Regions from separate parts of the Streptomyces sp. NPDC040545 genome, predicted to be linked through region 2. Evidence: riboswitches for the same ligand, from Rfam matches in the RefSeq annotation. Region 2 holds a riboswitch; each other region holds the start of a gene.
The links. Region 2 has a riboswitch for guanidine ahead of ACZ573_RS37345 (DMT family transporter). Riboswitches for the same ligand answer to the same signal wherever they lie in the genome.
Positions count from the first base shown of each region.

Region 1: it holds a riboswitch for guanidine, as region 2 does, so the genes downstream of both, ACZ573_RS10210 (Ohr family peroxiredoxin) here and ACZ573_RS37345 (DMT family transporter) in region 2, are expected to answer to the same signal.
Region 3: it holds a riboswitch for guanidine, as region 2 does, so the genes downstream of both, ACZ573_RS36670 (MBL fold metallo-hydrolase) here and ACZ573_RS37345 (DMT family transporter) in region 2, are expected to answer to the same signal.

Region 1 covers NZ_JBVIWA010000003.1:476,861-479,112, reverse strand. The annotation lists gene ACZ573_RS10215 (hypothetical protein) at 1-318, opposite strand, end outside; gene ACZ573_RS10210 (Ohr family peroxiredoxin) at 305-775, opposite strand; guanidine-III (ykkC-III) riboswitch at 851-913, opposite strand; gene ACZ573_RS10205 (hypothetical protein) at 988-1,182, opposite strand; gene ACZ573_RS10200 (vWA domain-containing protein) at 1,474-2,252, opposite strand, start outside.
Region 2 covers NZ_JBVIWA010000037.1:5,412-7,663, reverse strand. The annotation lists gene bcp (thioredoxin-dependent thiol peroxidase) at 1-85, opposite strand, end outside; gene ACZ573_RS37355 (DUF3618 domain-containing protein) at 190-510, shown strand; gene ACZ573_RS37350 (GroES family chaperonin) at 554-895, shown strand; guanidine-III (ykkC-III) riboswitch at 937-1,006, shown strand; gene ACZ573_RS37345 (DMT family transporter) at 1,038-1,358, shown strand; gene ACZ573_RS37340 (transglycosylase domain-containing protein) at 1,378-2,252, opposite strand, start outside.
Region 3 covers NZ_JBVIWA010000034.1:5,667-7,918, reverse strand. The annotation lists partial or broken gene ACZ573_RS36675 (DinB family protein) at 19-594, shown strand; guanidine-III (ykkC-III) riboswitch at 789-856, shown strand; gene ACZ573_RS36670 (MBL fold metallo-hydrolase) at 868-1,746, shown strand; gene ACZ573_RS36665 (HflX-like GTP-binding protein) at 1,815-2,006, opposite strand; gene ACZ573_RS36660 (hypothetical protein) at 2,189-2,252, opposite strand, start outside.

The sequences.
Region 1 (2,252 bases), on a different contig from region 2:
CAGGAAGGTGCTGCCGTCCGGGTTGGTGCCCCGCTCGACGAGGTTCGCACCGTCCCACCGCAAGGTGCCGGCGTCTTCGCCGGGCTCGCCCGTGAGGTGGTGGAAGTGCACCTGGGAGCCGTCGAAGGACGTCGTACCGGCGAAGCCCCGGCTGTCGGCGTAGTACGGCCCGGCCTGCAGCCACACCACTTCGCGGTCCTCGACGAGAGGTCCGCCGTCACGGCTGATGCCGCGCCGCAGCCAGGCACCGTGCTCGGGCACCGGGACGCCCGGGCCGTCCGGGACGGGGCCGCCCGGGCCGGTCTCAGGCGCGGTCATCGGCGGCAGCCCCGGCCGGCTCGGCGGGCCCGTCCACGGCCAGGAGCGTCAGCGGTACGTTGCCGCGTACGGCCTGCGAGTACGGGCAGACCGCGTCCGCCCGGTGCAGCAGGGGCTGGAGGTCCGCCGCCCGCCACCCGGGCAGGCTGACGGTGAGCGCCACCGCGAGGCCGTAGCCCGCGGGCGTGTCCGTGGTGCCGAGCTGGACCTCGCAGGCCACGCGCGCCGTGGAGGCGTCCGCCCCGAACTCGGCGGCGACCTCCGCGAGCGCGGAGGTGAAGCAGGCGGCGAAACCGGCCGCGAACAGCTGCTCGGGGTTGGTGGTGCCGGGCACCCTCTTGCGCGGCGGGGCGAGGCGGACGTCCAGGCGTCCGTCGTCCGTGCGGACGGATCCGGTACGTCCCCCCGCGGCGTGCGCGGTCGTCCGGTACAGGCTGTGGGTGAGTGGCACGGTCATGACGTACGGCCCATCTTGCTCGACGAGTACGCTGCCCGGGTGCGGACAGCGGAGGGCGCCGCTCGTGCGGCACCTCGCGCGTCGTCGTGCGTAACCGGGTACGGCGCATCTCGTCCGGGGCCGTGGACCGGCCGCCGGACAATCTAGCAACGCGCTCCGCGATCCGGGGCCACCCCCCGCGGTGAAGTACCTCACCCACCACCGACCCGGGGTCAGGGCGCGTGGTGCTGGATGCCCCGCTGACCGGGTACCCGGGTCGACCTCGGAGCGCCCGAGCGGCGGTGGTGGTCGGCTCGCCGTCGGCGGCCCGGGAACGGGTTGCGCCGCACGGTGGCGCTGGGGGCCGCGATCAGCAGGCCGACAAGTGCGAGGACCGCGACGAGGATGAGCACGTTGACGAGGTTCATGGTCCTGCCTTTCGTCGAGTATTGACTGCCTGTCACTACAACTTGTTACCGATTCGCGGACTGTTAAACACAGAGGGTGACAAGACGTGTCGTCGAAGGGCGCGTTTGCGCTGCCGGTCCGGCAACATCAGCCGTGCGTCCGGGCATTGGCGCGGCGCGGGCGACGGCCGTCCGCCACCCACAGGGAACCGGGAGTTCTGCCGCGGGTGCCAGCAGCACCGCACTTGGTGCCTCGTCCCGCCAGGGACGGCAGGGCGGCGGGTGTCGTTCGTCGCCGTATCCCGGCCGGGATCACGTGGCCGGGTCGACGCGTACCGTCTCCACCCAGGACGGGGGCGCGGGCGGGGTGTTGCCGATCAGTGCGGCGATCAGCCGGCACGACGGTGTCTCGTCCGGCCACGGCGTGTACCCGTCGGTCAGCACGACCACGACGTTCGGCCGGTCGGGCAGGGCCAGGGCCGCACCGATGCCGACCCGCATGTCCGTGCCCCCGCCACCGGCCAGGGTCACCTCTCCGGCACTGCGCACCCGGGTCACGGCATGCACGTCGGCGTCGCACGCGAGGACGGCGACCCGGTTCCCGCCGACGCCCACCTCCCGCAGGACGCCGGTGACTTCGGCGAGGGCGGCCGCGAGGTCGTCCGGACCCATCGATCCCGAGGTGTCGATGACGACGGCCACCCGCGGCAGCGGCCTGCGCAGACTGGGCAGCACCACCCGGCCGCCGAGCGCGGGTGTCCGGCGCGAGGGGCGGCGGTACGTGTAGTCCACCGCGCCGGCCGCCCAGGCGGCGGCCTCGCGGACCGCTCCCGCCAGGGCCTGGCGCCAGTCGACGGAGGGCTCCAGAAGTTCCTCGGCCCACCGGGCCCAGCCCTCGGGGACCCGGCCCCGGGTGCGCCGGTGGGCCCGTACGGCCTCGGCGGTCTGCCGGCGCAGCGCCTCGGCCTCCACCGGGCCGACCCGGGCGGGGCCGCCGTCCTCGCCCAGCTCCCAGGGCCCGGGGGTGCCGTGCGCACCGGAACCGCAGTCCGGCCCGTGGGGCGTCGGGGGAATCGCCGGCAGGTACGTCT
Region 2 (2,252 bases):
GGCCGGCGAGCGAGACCTCGTTGCCGTCCGCATCGGGCAGGGTGAAGGCGGGGGCGGTGTCGCCCGGCTGGAGCCGCTCGCTCATCGTGACACTCTCCTCGGGAGGGGATCGGTATGCCATGAGACTAAGCTGACAGACTGTTCATGGCGGACTACGCCCCACACGACCACGACGACGGAGGCAGCGCGGTGCCGGAAGCCAGGACCCCCGCACAGATCGAGGCGGACATCGTCCGCCGCCGTGAGCAGCTCGCCGAGACGCTCGACGAGATCGGCGTGCGCATGCACCCGAAGACGATCATCGGGGACGCGAAGGCACGGGTCGCCTCGACCGTCGACCAGACCGCCGGGCGGGCCTTCGCCACGGTGAACCGGATCGTGACGGACCTGCGCGACGGTCTGCGCTACGACGACGGGGCTCCGCGCGTCGACCGGATCGTTCCCGCGGCGCTGGTCGCGGTGAGCTTGGTCGGGCTGCTCGTGGTGTCGGCGCGCCGCAAGCGCGGATGACCCTGAGCGGTACGGGACGGGCGCGGGCAGGTAGGTTCGGGGCGTGAGCGAGAACACCACCCACGACAAGCTGCCCATTCGCATGCTGCACGACCGCGTGCTCGTGAAGTCCGATCTGCCGGAGGGCGAGCGCCGCTCGGGCGGCGGCATCCTGATTCCCGCGACGGCCGCGGTGGGCAAGCGGCTGGCCTGGGCCGAGGTGGTCGCGGTCGGGCAGAACGTGCGTACGGTCGAGCCCGGTGACCGGGTGCTGTACGACCCCGAGGACCGCGCCGAGGTCGAGGTGCGGGGTGCGACGTACGTGCTGATGCGCGAGCGGGACCTGCACGCCGTGGCCGCGGAGCGGCTGGAGGGGGCGGAGGACTCCACCGGGCTGTACCTGTAGGTCGCAGAAGGGGCTGGTGGCGCAGGTCACCGGCCCTTTTTGCTGCCTTTTGCTACGGTGGAGGAGAACCCGACGAGACGCGCCGTACCGGGTACGACAAGACGACGCACCCCGTATCGCTCGATGTCTCGGAGGTGCCGTCATGGCATGGGTTCTTCTTCTCGTCGCCGGTCTGCTCGAAGTCGGCTGGTCGATCGGCATGAAGTTCACCGAAGGTTTCACCCGGCTGTGGCCCAGTGTGTTCACGGGTGCCGGGATCGTCGCGAGCATGGTGCTGCTGTCGTACGCCGCGAAGACCCTGCCCATCGGTACGGCGTACGGGGTGTGGGTGGGCATCGGCGCGGCCGGCGCGGCCGTGCTCGGTATGGCGGTGCTGGGTGAGCCCGTCACCGCCGCCCGGATCTTCTTCATCTGTCTGCTGCTGGTCGCCGTGGTGGGGCTGAAGGCGACCTCCGGTCACTGACCCGAGGTCTCTGACCCGGCTACTCCAGGAATGCCGACGGCGGGCGCAGGCCTTCCGCCGGTCCTCCGTCGCTGCCCTGTGCGCTGCCCTGTGCGCTGCCCTGGGTGCCGCCTTGGGTGCGGCCTTGTGTGCCCTGGGTGGTGCCGCCCTGGTCGCCTCCCTGGGTGGTGCCGCCGTTGTCCTGGCCTCCGTTGTCCTGGCCTCCGTTCGCCGGGCCGCCGTTGTCCTGGCCGCCCTGGTTCTGGCCTCCGTTGTTCTGTCCGCCCTGGTTGCGGCCGCCGGTCGAGTTCGACGGGGAGGGCCGGGTGGGGCGTTCGGGGGCGCTGGGCGAGGGTTCGCCGGGGGTTTCCTGCGGCGGGTTGGATTCCGGGCTGGGCGGCGGCGGGGGCTGGGCTGCGCCGGGCTGGAGTTCCAGGTCGAAGTCGACGGGGTCGGTGCCTTCCAGGGCGGTCTTGGTGTAGGCGGCCCAGATGCGGGCGGGGTAGCCGCCGCCGCCGATGTGGGCCTCGCCGAGGGCGCCGTAGAGCGATTCGAGGGTTCCGGTGTCGGGGTCCTGGCCCATCATCGAGATCACGGTGACCAGGTCCGGGGTGTAGGCCGCGAACCAGGCCGAGCGGTCGAGTTCGCCGGTGCCGGTCTTGCCCGCGGCGGGGTGGCCGGCGGCGAGGGCGGCCGTGCCGGTGCCGTTGTCCACGACGCTGGCCAGCACGGACGTGGTGGTGTCGGCGGCTTCGCGGCTGATGGCCTGGGTGGGGGTGCGCTGGGGGAGGGCGATGGTGTCGCCGCCCTTGGTGATCTTCTCCAGGAAGGTGTAGGGGGTGCGGCGGCCGTGGTCGGCGAGGGTGGCGTAAGCCTGGGTCATGTCGAGGACGCTGGCCTGCAGGGTGCCGAGGG
Region 3 (2,252 bases), on a different contig from region 2:
GTGGCAGGCTCATGCCGCATGATCGATGAATTCGCGAAGGACAACCTGCACGGGAGACTGCGGCGGGACCGCCAGGCGCTGCTCTGGAAACTCGACGGCTTGTCCGAATACGACGCCCGCCGGCCTTTGACGGCGACCGGGACCAACCTCCTCGGCCTGGTCAAACACGTGGCCACCGTCGAGGCCCGGTACTTCGGCGAGGTCTTCGACCGCCCTTCCCCGGAACCGCTGCCCCGGTGGCAGGACTCCGACGGCAGCGATCTGTGGGCGACCGAGGACGAGACCCGCGATCAGATCATCGGGTTCTGCCGGCGCACGTGGGAACACTCGGACGCGACGATCAACGAGCTTCCCCTCGACGCCCCCGGCCACGTGCCGTGGTGGCCCGAGCCTTATGCCGACACGAACCTGTTCGCCGTCATGGTCCATGTCCTCGGCGAGTCCATCCGGCATGCCGGGCACGCCGATATCCTGCGCGAGGGCCTCGACGGCCGGACCGGCTTGCGCGCCGAACTCGAGAAGCAGGTCGACGAGGAAGCCCGCGCAGCCCACTGCGCGAAGATCGAGCAGGCCGCCAGGTCGGCCGCACCGATCAGTCAAAGCAACCCGACCCATGGCAACCGGTCTACCGTGTCGCCATTCCTTTCGGACCCTTTCCTGCTCGGTCACTCGTCGGCGACCTCCGCCTTCGGGGGATCGACGCCGAAGGCCAAGGCCCGCCCCGCGAGTGGTTCGCCGCACGGACGCCGGGCAGCAGAGCCGTAGATCATTCTCGTGGTAGCGTCCCGGCGGAGGCCCATAGGTGCCCACCCCGGACGAGATGTGCGCCGTACCCGGCCCGCCAAGACGACGCACGCAGGAGGCGTCATGGCTGCAGGTACATCCTTCATCGATTTCGATAGCCCGGCTTCTCGGCCCCGCGAGTTGGACGTCCGCTGGATCCACGGCTCACCATCGTCCAAGCACAACACCGACCCGGACATCCAGGTCCATGAGTACGACGAGCACACGGTCATCCTGCGGCAGAACATGGCGATCAACTACGAAGCGCCGTTCCTGTTCCTGCTGTTCGGCAACGACCGGGCCGTGCTGATCGATACCGGGGCCACAGCGTCGAGCGCGTACTTCCCCTTGCGCCTGGTGGTGGACCAGCTCGTCGACAGCTGGCTCACCCGCCACCCCCGCCAGGAGTACCACCTGCTCGTGCTGCACACACACGCCCACGGCGACCACATCGCGGGCGACGGCCAGTTCGCCGACCGTCCGGACACCACGGTGGTCTCAGCAGAACCCCCCGCGGCCTGGAAGTATTTCGGCTTCGACGAGAACCCCACCGCCACGGCGAGCGTCGATCTGGGAGGCCGCAGGCTCGAATGCCTGGCCACCCCCGGGCACCACGAGGCAGCCGTCACGTTCTACGACCCGTGGACCGGGTTCCTGCTCACCGGCGACACGGTGTATCCGGGCCGCCTCTACATCCAGGACCGGAAGGCCTTCGCCCGGACCATCGACCGCCTGATCGAGTTCTGCGCAAGCAGACCGGTCACCCACGTCATGGGCTGTCACATCGAGATGACCACCGAACCGGGCGTGGACTACCCGATCCGCACCACCTACCAGCCCCACGAACCGCCACTGCAGATGACCACCGGCCACCTCCACGAGATCCGCGCCGCACTCGACGAGATCGGCGACCGGCCCCGCCGGCTCGCCTTTCCTCTCTTCGTCCTCTGCCCGGACGACTGAGCCACGCCCAAGACACACGCACGACCGGCCCGGAAGCACGGCGACGCCAAGCCGCTTCGAGTGCACGGTCAGTCGGCAGTGAGGACGTCGGAGAGACTCAGGGCGGGGCGGCCGAGCACGGCCGTCAACCTGCGCTGCTGACGCCCGGTCAAGGTGGCCACGAAGACCACTGCGTCAGCGCCGGCCTGGTCGCAGGCCTGAGCTACCTCGCGGACTTTTCCGTCACTCAGCAGGGTCCGCGAGGAGTAGGGCAGAGCCATCTTCCGGACCCCGCCGGCCGAAACGCCTCGTCGCTGCACAATCTGCACGGCGACCCGAGCGCCCCGGACCTTCCACGGCCCCGGCTCCCTGCGGGCCACCGCCGTACTGGAGGTGCTGTCGCCGAACCGGGCCCGCGCCGAGACCAGCTTCACCTACCCCTACACCTGCCGCCAAGTGCCGATCAGGAATCGGAGCGGAATGCCCCGTGGACGCGCAGGTCGCCGTTGATCGCCACCTTCCCGTCG